Regions from separate parts of the Aerococcus sp. 150760013-2 genome, predicted to be linked through region 2. Evidence: predicted binding sites of a transcription regulator. Region 2 holds the regulator's gene; the other holds the start of a gene.
The links. The regulator Rex, encoded in region 2, represses fermentation and respiration genes when NADH is low (regulators of the CRP and FNR family bind a similar motif). The targets are predictions, from matches to a motif close to TTGTGAANTANTTCACAA.

Region 1 (9,863 bases), on a different contig from region 2:
GCCAAAACACAATTACAAAAGTATATAGTAATTCTGCTAGGACCAAATTAGTAAAGACAATATCTCGTACCTATTGGATCGAATAGATGGGAAAGTTTAAAGAGTGTCCTCGGTTCGTATTTTTGAATAATGGATTAACCATCTAAGTACAACTGCTAAATACTTATAAAGTTTCTCTATAAAATAGATAACTCGCCAACAACAGATTGGTGTTCATATGAAAAAAGTCTTAATCCCTAGAAATATAACCATTCTATTACTCGTCATATTTGCTTTTGTCACCTTTACCTTCCAAGAATCCTACAAATACAACCGTATATTTTTAATCTTATTTATACTGAACTTGATTTGGGGGATATACTACGAAAAGAAGGGGCACTAAGGAGCGCTTAAACTATATTTAGGCATTAAAAAACCAGCTGTTCGGAGGCAGCTGGTTTTTTGTCATCTTTCGTTTTGGGAGGAGAAAGATTTATGAAGAAAAGTTTGGTTCCTTTATTGGGTATGCTTATATAATAGGCGATAGCTTTGAAGATATTGTGAAGATTTCGTCAAAATTTGTGTTGTTTCTATGATTTTAAGGTTATAGGTTATTAAAGCCATTTTTCAAGTTTGCAATAGAAAACCAGCCGTTGGGAGGACGACTGGTTGACTGTAATCTTTCGTTTTTGGGAGGAGAAAGATTTATGAAGAAAAAGTTTGGTTCTTTATTGGGTATGCTTATATAGTAGACGATACTTGTGAAGATATGATGAAAATCCGACTCAAAATTGTGGTCAATCTGTGATGGATTCTTTAGAAATATATTAAGGCAGGTGATATGCCTAGTCCGCTAGGGTTAGACAGTGAATGATATCTGCATAATCTGGGTATTGGTTGAGTAAATCTGCTCGTTTGAATAGTTCAAAGTCATCGTATTCAAAGCCTGGGCTAACCATGCATGAGACTAGTGAATAGCTATCTGAGTCTTCAACTGTTGAGCCAAAAATAGTTCCCTTTGGTACGACTGCTTGTAGAACTTGCCCTTGTTCAACGTCTGTGCCTAAAGTGACTTGTTGATAGCCACCCTCTGCTGTAATCATGTGGACAGTTAGTGGGCTGCCGTAGTGGTAGTACCACACTTCATCGGCTGTTAAACGGTGGAATCTTGATGGATTGTTGCTTGTTAGGAGAAAGTAGATGCTGGTATATAGGGCACGTGGTTTTTGGCCTTCTAGCTGGATGGTTTGGTCTGATTTCAATACTTGATAGAAAAAGCCGCCTTCTTCATGTCCTGCCATCTTGTAGTGGTCGATCCAAATTGATTTGTCTTTCATATATTTCGCCTCCAAAATATTTGCTTTTCACCTTCAATAGTATCTATTCTCCCAGTATTTTGCACGATTTTTTTATGCCATTTGCGCCCACATTATTACTAATCCAATAAATACAATCGCGTACATGATTTGTCGATATTGTGAAAATATTATCAAACTACCGCTCTTTTGATAACTTATAACTATTTAATGTCTTGTTTTTAAAACAATCGCTTCACGTTTGTGCTAGGCTACCATTATGAAAAATTTGTCCATAATATCAAAAAATGATTGTAAGGAGACAAGCTATGAGCGATATGAATATTTCGAGTTTCATGAGTAAAATCGACGGTGCAGTTGCCAAGAAGGATGCCCTTTTTGACCAATCAAAAGTCCGATATTTGTTGCGGGCTATTTACGCGGGTATATTCTTAACCCTGCCAACCGCTATTGGTGTCTTGGTTTGGGATGCCATTGCTGTAGACTACCCGTCTTTAGGTAAAATAAGCTACGCTTTGATATTTCCGATAGGTTTAGCCATGATTATTTATTTGAACGGTGAGTTGGCTACTTCAAATATGATGTACCTTTTCGCAGGTGCGCATCGCCGGAAATTATCTTGGTCAAAAGCATTAACCATTATCTTTATTTGCACATGCATGAACCTACTAGGGGCTGCTATTGTTGGTATACTCATTGGGCATTCTAGTATCGCACATTATTTTAATGCTGATTCTGCGATCATGACCATGATTAATGCGAAATTGGATAAAGACATTTGGACCTTATTCATAGACGGGATTCTCGCAAATATCTTCGTCAATATCACCATTATGGGGCAGATGAAAATGAAAGATGATATTGGCCGCCTACTATTTATCATCGCCGTTATTTTCCTATTTGTTTATGGTGGGTTAGAACATATTATTGCGAATTTCTCGCTAATGAGTATCGCTTTCTTCTCAGGTAATGACATGGATATGATGGCCGTGTTGATTAATTGGATCTTCGCCTTTATGGGCAATCTAGTAGGTGGCGGTGTTATCATGGGGCAAGGGTATAGCTTCCTAAATAGTGTAGAGGCAGGATATCTCGACTAAGTCCAGATGATGCGGTATCCAGAAAAGTATAAAGAATGCCGCGCGATTTACATAGAACATCCTAAAAAAATAATAGACCAAGGGGTTGCATCTGCTTTGATGTCCCCTTGGTCTATTTTTATGGTTCTTATTCGTTCAACAGGTTGAACACCCGCTAGCCATTTATGCTTCTTCTGCTACCATCAAACTAAATTGCCCAGTGAGTGTGATTTCTCTAAGGTCACTTGGTAGGATAAAGGCGTCTGCTGCTTTTACGTCCCAAGCCTTGTCGCCAACCGTTACTTGTCCTTGGCCGTCAAGGACTGTACACAATTGGTACTTGTCGGATAAGTTGATATGCAAGTTATCCTCGATTGTCCATTTTGCCACGGAGAAGTATTCATTGGTCCAATATTCTTGGATTGAGCCACCCGGTAGTTCAGTTGTATGACCGGTTGCTAGGGCGTCCTTGTGGGGGAACATGGTGACATCCGCCGATTGTTGGATGTGTAGATCACGTTCCTTGCCATCGGCGTCCTTTCGTCCGTAGTCATAAACCCGGTAGGTGGTGTTAGAACTTTGTTGGGTTTCGAGGATTAATACGCCGCCACCGATAGCATGGATGGTCCCTGCTGGCACGGCGAAGAAATCACCGGCATGAACGGGCACTTTACGTAACAGTTGGTCCCACTCGTTCTCTTCGACCATTTCTAAGAACTGTTCTTTATTCTGGGCATTGTGGCCGTAAATCAGATAGGCACCTGGATCAGCGTCCATAATATACCAACACTCCGTCTTCCCAAGGTCATTTTCATGGGCTAGTCCATAGGTGTCATCCGGGTGCACTTGGACGGACAAGTCTTCCTTGGCATCAATAATTTTGATTAATAATGGAAAACGGTCAGCCGCTTCTCCCAAGAAGATTTCTGGGTGTTTTTGGTACAAGTCAGATAGACTTAAGCCGGCAAGGGATTCAGGTGACGTCACGATAGATTGCCCATGTTCATGTCCTGAAATGACCCACGCTTCTCCCGTCTGGTCTGAAGGGATGTCTAGATTAAATTGACTGCGTAATTTTTGTCCACCCCAGATTTTTTCTTCTAGGTAGGCTTTTAAGAATATGGGTTCTTGCATCGTCACTACTCCTTGTCTTTCTTTCCTCGTTTAAAGGGGTTTTTGAATAAGTTGGCTAGGTTACTTTGTTGTGCGACGAATTTTTCTCGGGGCAGGTACTTGCGCATTGCCCGAAGACTATCTTTAGCTTCTTCGACAACAAATTCCAGGAGTTGGCCTTCATCGGTTTCAAAGTAGAAGCCGCGGACGTAACGTCCTTTGAAGAACATTTGCACGCGGATGCGTGTAATGTTAACCCATGGAATTTGAATGAAGCCTGGTCCGTTCTCCTCGCGAAATTCGACACCCTTATCGCCCACCATCAGTAAGCCTGACTTAGGGTCGATAGGGTTGACCATCGCATTCGCTTTGGAGACGAACGTTACTTCAGTATTTAATTGAGCTGTCATCTTAACCCATGATACCTAATACATAAAGCACGATACCGATCACAAAGATAGAGAAAATCAAGGTAGTTGCGCTCACTTTACGTTTTAATAGGTACATACATGCTAATGTTAATAGTAATGGCATCATACCTGGTAATAATTGGTTGAATACATCACCTAATGATGTGGCTGTTGTTGTATTTACTAATTGACCTGATGAAATTTGGTTAATCACATCACGGAAGCTGTCAGCTGTTACATTGCTGTTGTTAGCTGCTTCAACTAAACCATCAAAGTTTACAATAGCATCTTCTTGGTTAGTTACTTCAGAGATTACTTTTGGGAAATTCATTGTTGTCCAACGAGGTACCAATACCCCCATAACGAACATCCCTAGAATAGATGCCCCAACAGTGATTTTTTGAATGATACCACCAGACAAGTCTTTTGTGATTTCAGAACCTGCACGGTAACCTAATTCTTGTGTGTACCAAGTGAAGGCTACACGGATTAAGTTCCAAAGTACGAAGAATAAGATTGGTCCAATGATTGATTGGCTTAAAGCAAGCGATGCAGCAAATGCACCGATTACTGGACGTAAAGTACCCCAGAAGATTGGGTCACCCACACCAGCAAGTGGACCCATCATACCAACTTTAACCCCTTGGATAGCTTGGTCTTCAATGACTGTACCATTTGCTTTCTCTTCTTCCATGGCTAAGGTTACCCCTAAAATTGGTGCCTCAACGTATGGGTGAGAGTTGATGAATTCCAAGTGACGTTGTAAAGCTGCCGTACGGTCTTCTTTACTTGTATATAATTTTTTGATTGCTGGGGCTAGTACATAAGCCCAACCAACGTTATGCATACGCTCGTAGTTCCATGAAGCTTGAACGAAAGTTAATCGCCAGTTTGCAACCATCCGGTCTCGTTTTGATAATGTTACGCGGTTTGTTACTTCTTCAGTCATGTCTACCCCTCCTTAATAGTCTTCTAAAATGGCGTCTAACTGAGCATCAACTGAACCTGAACCACCAGATCCTGAACCGCCACCGCCATTAAATTGTGGAGACAGTTCAATGTAGATAAGTGCTAAGGCCAAACCGATAATACCCATTGCCACTAAGTTCAATTCTGTAACGGCTGCTAAAGCAAAACCGATAAAGAAGAATGGCCATGTTGTTTTGGTTGCCATCATATTGATAACCATTGCGTAACCTACAGCAACGATCATACCACCACCAACAGCTAAACCACCTGTGATCCAGTCTGGAATGGCTGCTAAAGCGCCTTGTACAGCTGAAGCTGGTAAAGCTAATGTAGCGATTGCTGGAATCATTACACGTAAACCTTGAAGACCTAAAGCCATCATATTGGCAGATTCAACTCCACGAATAGAGCCTTTTTCCGCTTGGCCATCAGCATAATGTGCCAAACCTACTGTCATTGTACGAACGAAGATTGTTAATACTTGACCAGCGATTGCTAAAGGCACTGCAATGGCGATACCTTCGTTTACAGAAGCACCTTTAGTTAATACTAAGATACCAGCGATTACACCTGCTAAGGCAGCATCTGGTGCTTGCGCTGCCCCGATGTTCATCCAACCTAAAGCGATTAATTGTAATTGACCACCTAATAGTAGCCCTTCAGTTAAGTTTCCTGTTGCAAGACCAATTAATGTACAAACAATAATTGGTTGGTGTAATTGGAATGAGTCCAACACACTTTCAAAACCAGCGAATAATGCAATAACACAAATAGCTATAGCTGCAAAAATTGAAATATCCATTTTTCTGTCGACCTCCCTTTTAAATCAAGTTATGATTTTTCAACAGTTTATCTAAGTTTTCGTCTGAGTCTGCAGGGACTTTACGTACGTCAAATTTAACCCCAAGGTCTTTTAATTTTTGTAAAGTAGCTACATCTTCCTCGTCTACTGACAATGATCTTGAAATCATTGTTTTCCCTTTAGAATGCGCCATTGAACCTAAGTTTACTTCCTTTATATCTACACCAGCTTCGATTGCTGCTAATACGTCTTGTGGAGTTTCAAATAATAATAATGCCTTTGTCTTACCAAAACGTGGGTCTTTATCAACTTCCGCTAATTTAGATACTGGAATTGTGTTGGCACGAACACCTGTTGGCGCCGCTTGTTGAATCAATGATTTACGCATGTCATCTTGGGCTACCTTGTCCGATACAACGATAATACGGTTAGGGTTAACTGATTTCACCCAACCAGTGGCTACTTGACCGTGTAATAAACGGGTATCCACGCGTGCTAGGACATACTTAATCTTCCCATCACCTAATACAGTACCAGGTTTTAAGGTACCAACTTGTTCCTCTTCTTGACTACCTTCGCTAGCTGCAGCTACTGGGGCGTCAATGCCTTCCCCAAGTGCTTCAGGTTTTACACGAATACCTGACACGTCTCTTGTCAAAATGTGTTTAGCAACATCTGCCACTTGATCAGAACCAAATCGTTGACCCAAAGCTTCTAAGAGCATTGGTAGATTTAACCCACTTACTATTGCTGTGCGTTCTGGCATTTCTTCGTGAATTGCATTAGCCTGGTTGAATGGTGAACCTCCCCACAAATCAACTAAAAATAGAATTTGTAACGTATCATCGAAAGATTCGACTGCTTCTAAAAGATGGGCACGTAAATCATCTGGTCCTTCTTCAGGCATAAAGGTTACTGCCTGCAGATTTTCTTGTTCTCCGAAAATCATCTCAGCAGATTGTTTAATACCTTCAGCGAACTTACCGTGACTCGCTAAAATAATTCCTATCATCTTATTAAACCTCCCTAAATAAATTTGGACACTTGTATCCGTTTTCAAGTATATAAGTAAAATCTACCAAATACAATCATAAAATATTGGAGAAAATCAGTAAATTTGCCAAAATCCGTCATTTTTTTGCAAAAGTTTGCGCATGACTAGACTTTAAAATTATTAAATATACCCTTTCGCTAACAAAATGGTTTTAAATACTGTTAAATCAATGCTTCGCCTAACATGTTATATAAGTTATTAAGATTGCAAAATTATCTTTAATCGAAAGATTAAAGTTTTCTCATATACATAAAAAAACGCGTAAAATCAGATTTTGTATAGATTCTGTACTTTGCATATAATCAATTGTTTGTATAAAATAATATGACATTTAACCAGAAAAGTCGTTTTGCCCTTCAGTGATGACAGGAAATATGACACTGATCTTGACATATCTATGACTTGTTTGCTGACTACACTTCTTCAATAGGCAGTTCTACACCTAACTTTGTTTCATCAAACGTTTCAGCTAAGACATCTGACTCTGCGATGAAGTCCAAGATTTCAACATCCGTCCCACGCGAAGCCACGGAGACTTGCGCCAATTCACCTGAACCACTATTGACACATGCCTCTAGGGAAATGGCTGCCCCGTTAATAACCACAAAGATTTCTTCATCATATTCCTCCCAATCAAGTGTATTTAGTATTCCGTTTTAACAAGACATGTAAGGTATCGTCTGGAGGAGTAATCACTCAAGAATAATCGGAAAAAGCGATAATAGATTGCGCACTTGCTTTGAGAAAAAAACAGCTTAATTTCGATTAAATTTGTGCAAACAAAAAGAGCAGAACCGAGGTCCTACCCTTTTCGATCGTTTAACTATTTGTTTAAAGCCTTGATACGTTCAACAGCTTCTGCTGTTTTTTCATAGGTATTGAAGGCTGTTAAACGGAAGTAGCCGGCACCTGAAGGACCGAAACCAACACCTGGTGTCCCAACGATTTGTGCATTTTCTAATAGGAAGTCAAAGAAGTCCCATGAGTCCATTCCTGCTGGTGTTTTCAACCAAACGTAAGGCGCGTTCACACCACCGAAAACTTCATAGCCAGCCTCTTCCAAACCTTCTTTAATCAGGATGGCATTGCGGCGGTAGTAAGCTAACATTTCTTCGATTTGCGCTTTACCTTCTTCAGAGTAACTTGCTTCTCCAGCACGTTGTACGATGTAAGGTGCACCGTTGAATTTCGTTGAAATACGACGTTTCCATAAGTCTAATAGGGATACGCCATCGATTTCTAACTCTTGAGGGATAATCGTAGCCCCTAAACGCACACCAGTAAAGCCGGCACGTTTTGAGAATGAACGGATTTCAATAGCGCAAGTACGTGAACCTGGTAATTCAAAGATTGAATGTGGCACGTCTTCTTCAGTGATGAATGACTCGTAAGCTGAGTCGAAGATTAAGATCGCATCATTTTCGTTAGCCCAGTCTACCCATTTTTGCAGGTCAGCGGTGTTTAAAGTTGTCCCTGTAGGGTTGTTAGGGTAGCAAAGGTATACCAAGTCAACTGGCTCCTCAGGTAGCGCGGGTTTAAAGTCATTTTCCGCAGTAGCTGATAAGTAAACCAAGTCCGACCATTTACCAGTTTCTTCGTTGTAGTCACCACCGCGACCAGCCATGATGTTTGAATCGATGTAAACTGGGTAAACAGGGTCACCAACAGCGATTTTGATGTCTGGGCCAAAAATTTCTTGAATGTTTGAAGAATCTGATTTGGCACCGTCAGAAATAACGATTTCATCCACTTTAACATCTGCACCACGCGCTGCAAAGTCATTTTTTTGGATGGCTTCACGTAAGAAGTCGTAACCATGGTCTGGCGCATAACCTTTAAAAGTAGCGGCATCTGCTTGTTCGTCTACGGCCTTATGTAAGGCTTCGATGACCGCTGGTGCTAAAGGTAAAGTAACGTCCCCAACACCTAATCGAATCACGTTTTGGTCTGGATGTGCTGTTTCATAGGCCTCTTGGCGACGTTTTACTTCTGCGAATAAATAAGAGCCTGGTAATCGTTGGTAATCTTTATTAATTTGGTTCATAAAAAATCTCCTCTATATCATATATGCTACTTTTTAGTCACTTTCATTTTTTAAGGTATGAGAGCCGTAACGAATTTTGTCGCATCTAGCGCAATGGATAGTCTTGGTCAGCGCCAGCGTTTCTGAAACCACCTTGGTTCAAGATTTCATTATATAGAATGCGGCGAACATCTTCGTCGGTCAGCTGCTTGGTATCTGCCACTTTAGGCTGCGTATGTTGACGGTTATATGTATTATAAATCGCTTGGATGCTCATACCCTCATTTAAATAGTCTTTGATTTCTAATAATCGATCGACATCATTTAAAGAGTACATGCGGCGATTTGTTTCTGAACGTTTTGGTTTAATTAGCTTCTGTTCTTCGTAATAACGCACCTGTCTCGGTGTCAAATCTGTTAGCTGTACAACTGTCCCAATTGGGAAAACAGCTAGCGTACGTCGTAGCTCTTTTTCCTTCATGCCAACTCACCTTCATTCTTTTTTAATTGTATTTTAATCTCATGTTATATTACTTGACATATTAAGTCAATCATATTTTATCGAAATTCTGTGGAAATTCAGACAATTTTTTGTAATAAAGACATGTCATTTCTAGGTAAAATGCCTTGAAAAGCGTTTGGCCTGTCGCTATAATGGAAAGAATTGCTTTTTTCTAGATTGGCAAGTTTTACCCTTTATCAATTCAATTTAAAGGAGCGGTTTTCACATGGAAAATGAACCTAACATGACACCAAGCAACACCAACCAACAAATAGCCCGCCGCGGAATTTATCTCAGTATCGTCACTTACGTCATCATCTCGACCGCCAAACTCCTTGTCGGCTACAGCTTTGACTCAGATGCGGTCTTTGCGGATGGTTTGAATAACTTTACCGATTCATTTGCGTCAATCGCCCTACTAGTGGGCATGATCCTATCCCAACGCCCAGCTGATCAAAACCACCGTTATGGTCATTATAAAATTGAAACCATTACTACTCTGATTATGTCCTTCGTGATTTTCTATATCGGGATTACGGTGACCATTGATTCAACTACGGCCTTAATCAACCAAGCATACGCAGCTCCAACACCCATTAATGCGGTTGTCGGCTTG
Region 2 (9,863 bases):
CCTTTCGAGGGTTAAGTTGAGGTGAGACAAAAGTCGCTTAGAATATACGCGCTAGACCAAGAGTAGAACTATTACTGTAGGTAATTAAGGTATTTTGGAAAGCGTCGGATAATTTTGACTTTTGGAACCAGATATTGTGAGTCATATTAATCAAATTCACTTAAAAGCCGATCATCAGAAACAAAAAAAGACTGCAAACCATTTATGCGGCCCGCAGTCTTACTAGCTAAGAGCCCGCATTCACGAGAAATAGGACTCTTCCATATGTTGGAACAATCCTAGTTAGCTAATAATAATAATAAAGATGTATGTGTCTGGTGATCAGTAGAGGTCATTGACCAAGAGGTGTTGGTCATATTTGTAAAATCTGTATGCATTGCCATATTGGTCTCACTCCTTTGATTTAAGTTAGTGCTATATTATCATCATATTTTCATTTTAACAAGTCTTTCCCACATTTATTTTTAATCTAATCCTATATTTGAAATATCAACATAGGGTATCCTTATATGTATCAAGGGATTTGGTCAATTGTAATATTTTTGTAAATGAGAAAACGGTGAGCTTTATGAGGGTGAGCTGGACCATTTTGTCAGCTGAAAACGAGTTGAAAACAAAAATTGTACATCTTGAAAGATGCTTATTTTGACATAATATGCCCCTAAATTTGACCAAAAGATGTCATTTCCTTCATAGAAGGCTAGAAAAAGTTGGTCAACCATTTTTCCAGAGATCCCCAGGACAATATCAAAAGGATTCGTTGGCAAATACTTTCTCTTGTTGCTTTTAATAAAATGTGATGGTAAGGTGACACCAATCAAAAAAACTCATAAAGTTTTAATAAAAAGTATCCATATTGGAGGAATGCATCATGGCACTAGAAAATGTAGATTTTGGAAACATCAATGAAATTCCCTACCGTCCATTACGCCCTGGAATCGATCAAGCCGTGTTCGCCATGTCAGGTGACGGCGTCAATGTAACAGTTAACCGAGTAGAGAATGGCAACGACTTACGCCCACATACGCATGATGACCACCAACAAATCGCCTGGATATTACAAGGTGAATGTGACTATTACGTTGACGGTGAGCCGTTCCGCATGAAGGCAGGCTCATGGGTAGTCGTGCCGAAGGGTGTTGAACATTATATTCATGTGTACGATTCACCAGAAACAGTGGTGAATGTGGATATTTTCGCCCCAGCGCGTGAAGACTACAACGAAGCTTACAGCCAATTCTTGAAAGAACAAGGCTACCAAGGCTTTAACATAATTGACTAATTAAAAGTAGAGACATTAGGACTGACTTGAATAGGACTAAAGACGGGAAAAGGATGATATAAATGGAAATGCGCAACCTTGTAAAAGAAAAAATTGCTGAAAAAGGCTATGCTATCGGTGCTTTTGTGGCATCAAGCTCTTCGTTAAATACGGAAATTTTAGGGGTCAATGGCTTCGACTTTGCTATGATTGACTTCGAACATGCTCAAACAAGCTTAGAAACAGCCTTAGATATGGTGCGTGCAGCCGAATTATACGGTACTGCCCCATATGCCCGTGTTTACAACCCCGAAGATGGTCCAATGATGGGGCGAATGTTGGATATCGGTTTACATGGATTGATGATTCCAATGGTCAATACCAAAGCACAAGCGGAATTCGTGATTCAAAACACTAAAATGCCTCCAATCGGGATCCGCGGTAAAGGGATTGGGCGTGGACCACTTTGGGGTGCCTATGAAAACTACAACAAGGGTGAAGTAGACGAAAAATCGATGGTTATCGTCCAATGTGAAACCCCAGAAGCAGTTGAAAACGTTGAAGAGATCGTGAGTGTTGAAGGAATTGACTGTGTGTACATCGGTCGTCTTGACCTAGCGCATGCCATGGGTGTTGAAGACCCATCAACAAGTCCAGAACTTGAAGCCAATATTCAAAAAGTCCTTAAAGCATGTAAAGAAGCAGGTAAAATTCCAGGCATCTTTACAGCTAATGCACAAGATGCAATCAACCGAATTGAACAAGGATTCCAATTCGTCACGGTATTGAACGACTTGGCCTTCTTTCGTCAAGCAACCAAAGCAAGAATTGATGACGTTCGAAAAGGGGTAGAAGGAGATAAATACCAAGTAGATGATGCGGTATTTTTAAAATAACAGCTATTTGGTATAGTTGATAAAAAAACAAGGTAAGCCATATTTTCTTTAAAGGGCTTACCTTGTTTTTGCTTTTATAAGTTTTCTAATTTCGTTGCAGCTTCTTCCCAAGCGGTCATCACTTGGTCTAAGGCTTTTTCTGCTTCTTGAAGGGATTGATTTAATTCGTTTAATTTCTCAAAATCATCAAGAAATTCAGGTTTTGTCATATCCAATTGGATTTCTTCAATTTTTCCTTCTAAATCAGCCATTACCTCTTCATGTTGGGTAATTTCACGCTGTAATTTTCGTTGTTCTCTTTGTTTCTCTTTAGATAGTTGAAAAGCCTGTTTCGTCTCGGAGGTGGGTTGAGTAGTTGTTTTTTCTACCTTTTCATCGTTGCTTTCAGCTGCTAGTAAAGCAAGACGTTCTTCTTCTGACGCTTTTTTAGCCACATAATAATCATAGTCACCAAGATAAAGCGTGGAACCATCAGGATTAATTTCTAAAACAGAGGTAGCAATCCGGTTGATGAAGTACCTATCATGGCTGACAAATAATAGGGTACCATCATATTCGATCAAGGCATTCTCTAATACTTCTTTAGAATCAATATCCAAATGGTTGGTTGGTTCATCGAGAATCAGGAAATTATCATGTTCCAAAGCGAGTTTCGCCAATTCAAGTCGGGCTTTTTCCCCACCAGAAAGTGTTGCTACAGACTTGGTCACATCATTTCCAGTAAATAAGAAGGAGCCAAGAATAGTGCGAACATCTCGTTCCATCATGGATGGATGTTCATCCCATAACTCATGAAGTACATCTTTTTTTGAATTTAAATTGCCTAATTCTTGGTCATAGTAACCAATCTGTAAGTGAGCGCCATATTCGATAGTGCCGCGTATAGCTGGAATTTGTTTAATAATTGTCTTGAGTAAGGTTGATTTACCTACACCATTTGGTCCAACAATTGCAATTGCTTCCTGTTTGCGTAGCTGGAATGAGATAGGTTCAGCCAAAACTTTATCTGGACTATACCCGACGGCTAACTTATTGGTTTGTAAAACATCATTCCCAGAACTTTCAGCAACGGAGAACTGAATGCGTGCGGATTTTTCATCGTTTAATGGCTTTTCAATTTTGGTCATTTTCTCTAATTGCTTACGACGTGACTGTGCCATTTTTGTCGTTGAGGCGCGCACAATATTACGTGCTACATAGTCTTCTAATTTGGCGATCTCTTCTTGTTGCTTTTCGTAAGCTTTCATTTGCATGGTGAGACGCTGTGCCCGTTCTTTCAGGTAGAATGAATAATTCCCTTTATAATAATGGATACCTTGGTGCGCCATTTCATAAGTCTCATTGGTAACGGCATCTAAAAAATACCGGTCATGGGATACGATCAATAAGGCACCAGGATACTTTGGTAGATAGTTTTCAAGCCAAGTCAAAGTCTCGATATCTAGGTGGTTAGTTGGCTCATCTAGAATGAGTAAATCTTTCTTCTCGAGTAGGATTTTCGCTAAAGCAAGACGCGTTCGTTGACCTCCAGAAAGTGTTGAAATCTTACGGCTATAGTCTTCGTCAAAAAATTGGAAACCGTGTAATACCATGCGGATTTCAGATTCATATCCGTACGCATTAAAGCGAATCAAGTCTTCTTGAAGTTTGTCATAGCGATTGAGCGCAACTTCATATGCCTCTGTATCTTGCATAAGTTCTTCATCTGCTAAGGCAAGAGCCGCGATTTCTGATTCCTTTATTAATTTAATTACAGGTTCAAATACGGAAACCATTTCTTCATAAATTGTTCGATCACCAGAGACGGCTGTGTGTTGGTCCATATAGGCGATGGTTGTTCCTTTAGTTAAGGAAACTTGACCGTCATCAGGTGCTTGAATGTTGGCCAACATTTTCAATAATGTTGACTTACCGGCACCATTACGGCCAACTAGCGCGATGCGACTGTTGTGTTGGATTGTCATTTGTACGTTTTCAAAAATAACTTCTACGCCATAGCGTCTAGCTAGATTTGAACCTTGTAATATGATCATAGTAGGCATGATCCTTTCATTAGATAGTCTTATTATTTTACCACAAAAAAATTTGAGTAATCACTGGAAACATTTTATAAAAAATTGCATTATTTAACATATACTAAAAATCACGAATGAAACACCCTTGTGTTATTTTCACAAACTTGTTATACTGTTTAAGAAATTATTTTCTAAATTAGAAAGAGGACTGAACATGCGTAAAATACCCAAAGCAACCGCCAAAAGATTACCGCTCTACCACCGTTACCTACGTGTATTTAAAAATATGGGGAAAACACGTGTTTCTTCTACAGAATTAAGTGAAGCAGTGAAAGTTGAAAGTGCAACGATTAGACGTGACTTTTCATACTTTGGTGCCTTAGGTAAACGAGGGTATGGCTATGATATTGATGCTTTATTAGACTTCTTTGGTAAGACACTAAGCCAAGATCGTTTAACAACAGTTGCATTAGTTGGTGTAGGTAATCTTGGTAATGCCTTATTGAACTATAACTTTAAAAAGTCAAACAACATACGAATTGGTGCTGCTTTTGATATCAATCAGGATATCATTGGTACGGTCCACAATGGTGTGCCTGTTTATGATATGAAGGATTTGACGCAACAATTAAAATTAATGGATATAGAAGTGGTCATCCTCTCGGTACCTGAAGCAGTTGCTCAAGATATGATACCATCGTTAGAACAAGCAGGTATCAAAGGCATCTTGAACTTTACGCCAGTGAGATTAGATGTACCGGATAGTATCCGGGTGCAGGATGTAGACTTCACGAACGAACTGCAAACCTTAATCTACTTCATCTCAACAAATTCATAATATATGTGCTACCTATACGCTAGCAAGCGAATAAGCCGAGATCTTTAGTCTCGGCCTTTTTTTAACTTAATTGCAGGGAAAGTTTGTTGAATTTCACATATGAAACCTTAAATTTTTTGCAATTTTTACTAAATTACAATAATTAAAAAGATTATGATTTCGATTTAAATTGGCGTAGTACGTTTAGCGTCTTTAGCAAGTCAACTATTTCATACGCTGCAACAGCTAGCGCTAAGTATACTGTCCAATTCCATCCAGAACCTTCCACACTGCCGATGGCGAAGGTAACGGCTAGGAAAATAAATACTAGTTTGAATAGTAATAAAAATATTACTGGTCCTTTTAACATAAAAAAACTGACATTCCTCTCTTATATAACACATTTTGACTTTTATCAAAATTTACCACATTCTTCAACTACTAAAAATAACTTAAATTCCGCATAAAATCAAGGTTTTCGACTTATAAGGAAAAATAGGTCAAAAAAAGTCAATCTTTCTCTTGCAATTCATATTTGATTGTTTTAAGATAAGAAATGTAGAGGTTAGCAGTCAGACATAGAGAGTGCTAATCTCTAAAATAACCAAGTAATTTAGCTTGGGTTTGACAGATATTTTATATAAATGGAGGGACATGTAAATGATTAAACCATTAAACGGACGCGCAGTTGTGAGAGTTGAAGAGGCTAAAGAGCAAACAGTTTCAGGTATCGTATTACCGTCAGCTGCTAAAGAGAAACAACAAGTAGGTGTTGTTGAAGCAGTTGCTGAGAATACGGAAGATTTCACATCACAATTGAAAGAAGGCGACCGCGTTCTATTTGAAAAATATGCAGGTTCAACATTTGAATATGATGGTCAAGAATTATTAATTATTAAAGAAAGCGATATTATCGCAATTGTAGATTAGTCAATTTATCAATATTTACAGATTAATAACAATATGAAATTTTATGAGGTGAATGAATAAATGGCAAAAGATATTAAATTTTCAGAAGATGCACGTCAATCAATGGTTCGTGGGATTGATATATTAGCTGATACGGTGAAAGTAACTTTAGGACCAAAAGGTCGTAATGTTGTTTTAGACCAAAGTTATGGTTCACCGCTAATCACTAACGATGGTGTAACCATCGCTAAAGAAATTGAATTAGAAGATAAATTTGAAGATATGGGTGCAAAACTAGTTGCTGAAGTAGCTTCAAAAACAAATGATATTGCCGGTGACGGTACAACAACTGCCACTGTTCTAACTCAAGCAATTGTAACTGAAGGTATGAAAAACGTTACTGCTGGTGCTAACCCAGTAGGTGTTCGTCGCGGGATTGACAAAGCAATTCGCGTAGCGTCAGATCGGTTATCTGAAATTTCAGTTCCTGTAGATTCTAAAGGCGCAATCGCTAACGTTGCATCAATTTCATCAGGCGACAGCGAAGTTGGTGACTTAATTGCAGAAGCAATGGAAAAAGTTGGCCAAGATGGCGTCATCACTATTGAAGAATCTCAATCAATTGATACCTCTCTAGATGTTGTTGAAGGCATGCAATTTGACCGCGGTTACCTATCTCAATATATGGTAACTGACAATGACAAGATGGAAGCCGTTTTAGAAAATCCTTATATTCTATTAACAGACAAAAAGATTTCTAATATCCAAGACATCTTGCCAGTTTTAGAACAAGTTGTTCAAGAAGGTCGTGCATTGTTATTAGTGGCTGATGATATTGATGGTGAAGCATTACCTACATTAGTCTTGAATAAAATCCGTGGTACTTTCAACGTCGTTGGAGTAAAAGCACCAGCCTTTGGTGACCGTCGTAAAGCAATGTTAGAAGATTTATCTATCCTAACAGGTGGTCAAGTAATTACTGAAGATTTAGGACTTGAATTAAAAGATACGACAATTGATCAATTAGGTTCTGCTAACCGCGTTGTAATCACAAAAGATGAAACAACTATTGTTGAGGGTGCGGGCGATAAAGAGCAATTAGCACAACGTGTTGCCCAAATCCGTAGTCAAATTGAAGAAACAACTTCTGAATATGACCGTGAGAAATTATTAGAACGCTTAGCTAAATTAGCTGGTGGTGTAGCTGTTGTTAAAGTTGGTGCAGCTACTGAATCAGAATTAAAAGAACGTAAATTACGTATCGAAGATGCTTTAAACGCAACACGTGCGGCTGTTGACCAAGGTATCGTAGCTGGTGGTGGTACTGCCTTTATCAATGCTAAAAAAGCAGTTGCTGAATTAGCTGAAACATTAGCTGGTGATGAACAAACTGGTGCACAAATCGTCTTACGTGCTTTAGAAGCTCCAGTACGTCAAATCGCTGAGAATGCTGGTTTAGAAGGTTCTGTAATTGTTGAGAAATTGAAAGAGCAAGCAGAAGGTGTCGGATTTAATGCAGCAACTTCTGAATGGGTAAACATGATTGAAGAAGGTATTGTTGACCCAACAAAAGTATCTCGCTCAGCATTGCAAAATGCAGGTTCAGTAGCTGGATTAATCTTATCTACTGAAGCAGCTGTTGCAAGCCAACCGCAACCTGAACCACAAATGCCAGCAATGGATCCAAGTGCAGGTATGTATTAATAAAAAAAGTTAAGTAGGTCTTTTATAAAGAAAACGACCAAAAAATCACGTGGGGATAAAAGTCAGTTATTGGCCGAACCCATTATAATAACGATTGATAGGAGGTGTGAAATCAAGTTCACATCTCCTATTTTTTTATAAACTTTGTTAATATGGGTAAACTCTTTCTATCATAAAGGCGTTTTCACTATAATGGGGTTATGAGTTGAAAAGGTAAGAGAGTTAGTAGCTGATTGAAGGGAGATTTACCATGTTGTTTACAGAAGATGCAGGTTATTATGCACAGCAAGTCAAGGAGCGGAAGGTTACGGTCTTGGCGTTAGTGGACCAAGCCTTGGCGAATATTGAAGCGTTGAATCCTAGATTGAATGCCATTGTATATGTGCAAGCAAGCACTGCACGAGCTCAAGCGAAAGAATACGATGGTTATTTAGATCAGTTAACGGAGGAGGAAATAGATAGCTTGCCTGATTTCTTCGGTGTCCCAACCCTGCTGAAAGATTTGGGGCAACATCAAGCAGGGCATCTTACAGCAAGTGGATCCAATTTAACGAAAGATACGACTATGCAGGTAACCGAGTATTTTGTTGAAAATATCGTTAGTGCTGGTTTTGTGATTATTGGTCGCACCAATGTACCAGAATTTGGTTTTAAAGGAATCAGTGATTCAAAAGCTTTTGGCCAAGTAAATAATCCAATTGATTTAAACCGCAATCCGGGTGGTTCTAGTGGTGGTGCGGCTGCTGCTTTAAAAGCAGGTATAGTGCCATTAGCCTTTGGATCAGATGGTGGTGGCTCTATTCGTATTCCGGCATCTTTTTCAGGCTTAATCGGGTTAAAGCCATCTAGAGGGCGAGTAACTGTTGGACCTGGATCATATCGCGGTTGGCAAGGGGCATCTATCAATTTTGCTTTAACGAAAAGTGTGGATGATACCTGGACTTTATTACGAAATCTTCAAGTAGAGCAGTTAGAGGCACCATTCATTATGCCTATAATAAATGAAACTAGCTTAAAACCTTTAAATAAACCTTTAAAGATTGGCTACCTGGACCAATTAAACCAAGCTTGGCCAATAAATGAGGATGCTAAAGAAGCCTTAAACCAAACGATACAAGTACTTAGAAAGCTAGGACATGAAGTTTTCAAAGTAACGGAACCTTTTGACAGAGCTGAAACCATGCGTAATTACTTTGTGATGAATAGTGTTGAAACAGCGGCTATGATGAAGGATATTGAACAAGCAAGCGGTCACCCAGTAACCTTTTCGGATGTTGAACCGTTAACCTGGGCCATCTACCGGGCGGGCTTAAAAGTACCGTCTTATCGCTATAGCCAATTACTAACCGAATGGGACAAGTGGACGGCTCAGTCTGAAGCAATGTTTGAAGAAGAGGTTGACCTGTTATTAACGCCAACAACTAATGGTCCAGCACCTATCCATGGCCAATTTTACCCAGATAATCTAAATGAAATAATCGAAAAGGAGAAACACTTTGATGATTATGAAATGGCCGACCAGCAAGGCATTATCTGGGAACATTTCGCCAAGAGTGTTGCCCATATGCCTTATACATCTTTAATTAACATGTTAGGTCAACCAGCTATTTCCTTACCCTTATATAAAAATACGGATCATTTGCCGGTGGGTATACAATTTGTTGCGCAAAAAGGAAATGATTATTTACTATTACAATTAGCCAAACAATTTGAAGACCAACAATTATTAGATACAGCTATTGTCAATTTGTAAAAACCTATCAGCCATTTAAATGCTATTCACGTAGAGCTAGTTACTATTTATCTAGCTCTTTTTATTTTTGTTAGCTTAGCTACCTTTATTTTTAAAAAATAAAAAACACTTGTTATTTTCTCATTATTTGTTAACATTCTCATTAACGAATACTAGAAAAGACAAAAATTTGTCAATGTATCAAAGGAGTGTATTACTATGGCCATCTGGTCTAATAAATTTCACGAGGAAATGTCACAAGATGCTTATCAATTCAACCAGTCTATCCAAGTAGATTATCGCTTGTTGGACGCTGACCTTCGTGGGTCAAAAGCCCATGCGGCCATGTTAGGTCACCAAGGGATTCTTGGTTTAGAGGAGTCGGACAGCTTGGTAACAGAGCTTGAGCAAATGCGTCAAGATTATGCGGATGGGACTTTAGCCGTTGATTTTACAACGGAAGATGTTCACTCTTTCATCGAGGCTGAGTTGACTAAACGTCTTGGCACAATTGGGAAGAAGGTCCATA

Region 1: a site for Rex is predicted at 1,455-1,472, ahead of ACUW85_RS05895 (formate/nitrite transporter family protein). Genes of this name have one in related genera too.

The regions. Positions count from the first base shown of each region.
Region 1 is NZ_JBSEYI010000008.1:82,871-92,733, reverse strand. It holds gene ACUW85_RS05900 (cupin domain-containing protein) at 825-1,316, opposite strand; gene ACUW85_RS05895 (formate/nitrite transporter family protein) at 1,604-2,395, shown strand; gene manA (mannose-6-phosphate isomerase, class I) at 2,558-3,508, opposite strand; gene ACUW85_RS05885 (DUF956 family protein) at 3,514-3,897, opposite strand; gene ACUW85_RS05880 (PTS system mannose/fructose/sorbose family transporter subunit IID) at 3,899-4,846, opposite strand; gene ACUW85_RS05875 (mannose/fructose/sorbose family PTS transporter subunit IIC) at 4,859-5,668, opposite strand; gene ACUW85_RS05870 (mannose/fructose/sorbose PTS transporter subunit IIB) at 5,688-6,680, opposite strand; gene ACUW85_RS05865 (hypothetical protein) at 7,136-7,327, opposite strand; gene ACUW85_RS05860 (LL-diaminopimelate aminotransferase) at 7,546-8,766, opposite strand; gene ACUW85_RS05855 (MerR family transcriptional regulator) at 8,852-9,226, opposite strand; gene ACUW85_RS05850 (cation diffusion facilitator family transporter) at 9,474-9,863, shown strand, end outside.
Region 2 is NZ_JBSEYI010000003.1:27,066-36,928, reverse strand. It holds gene ACUW85_RS02145 (cupin domain-containing protein) at 872-1,282, shown strand; gene ACUW85_RS02140 (HpcH/HpaI aldolase family protein) at 1,345-2,157, shown strand; gene ACUW85_RS02135 (ABC-F family ATP-binding cassette domain-containing protein) at 2,232-4,190, opposite strand; gene ACUW85_RS02130 (redox-sensing transcriptional repressor Rex) at 4,387-5,010, shown strand; gene ACUW85_RS02125 (co-chaperone GroES) at 5,650-5,919, shown strand; gene groL (chaperonin GroEL) at 5,980-7,602, shown strand; gene ACUW85_RS02115 (amidase) at 7,853-9,355, shown strand; gene argH (argininosuccinate lyase) at 9,554-9,863, shown strand, end outside.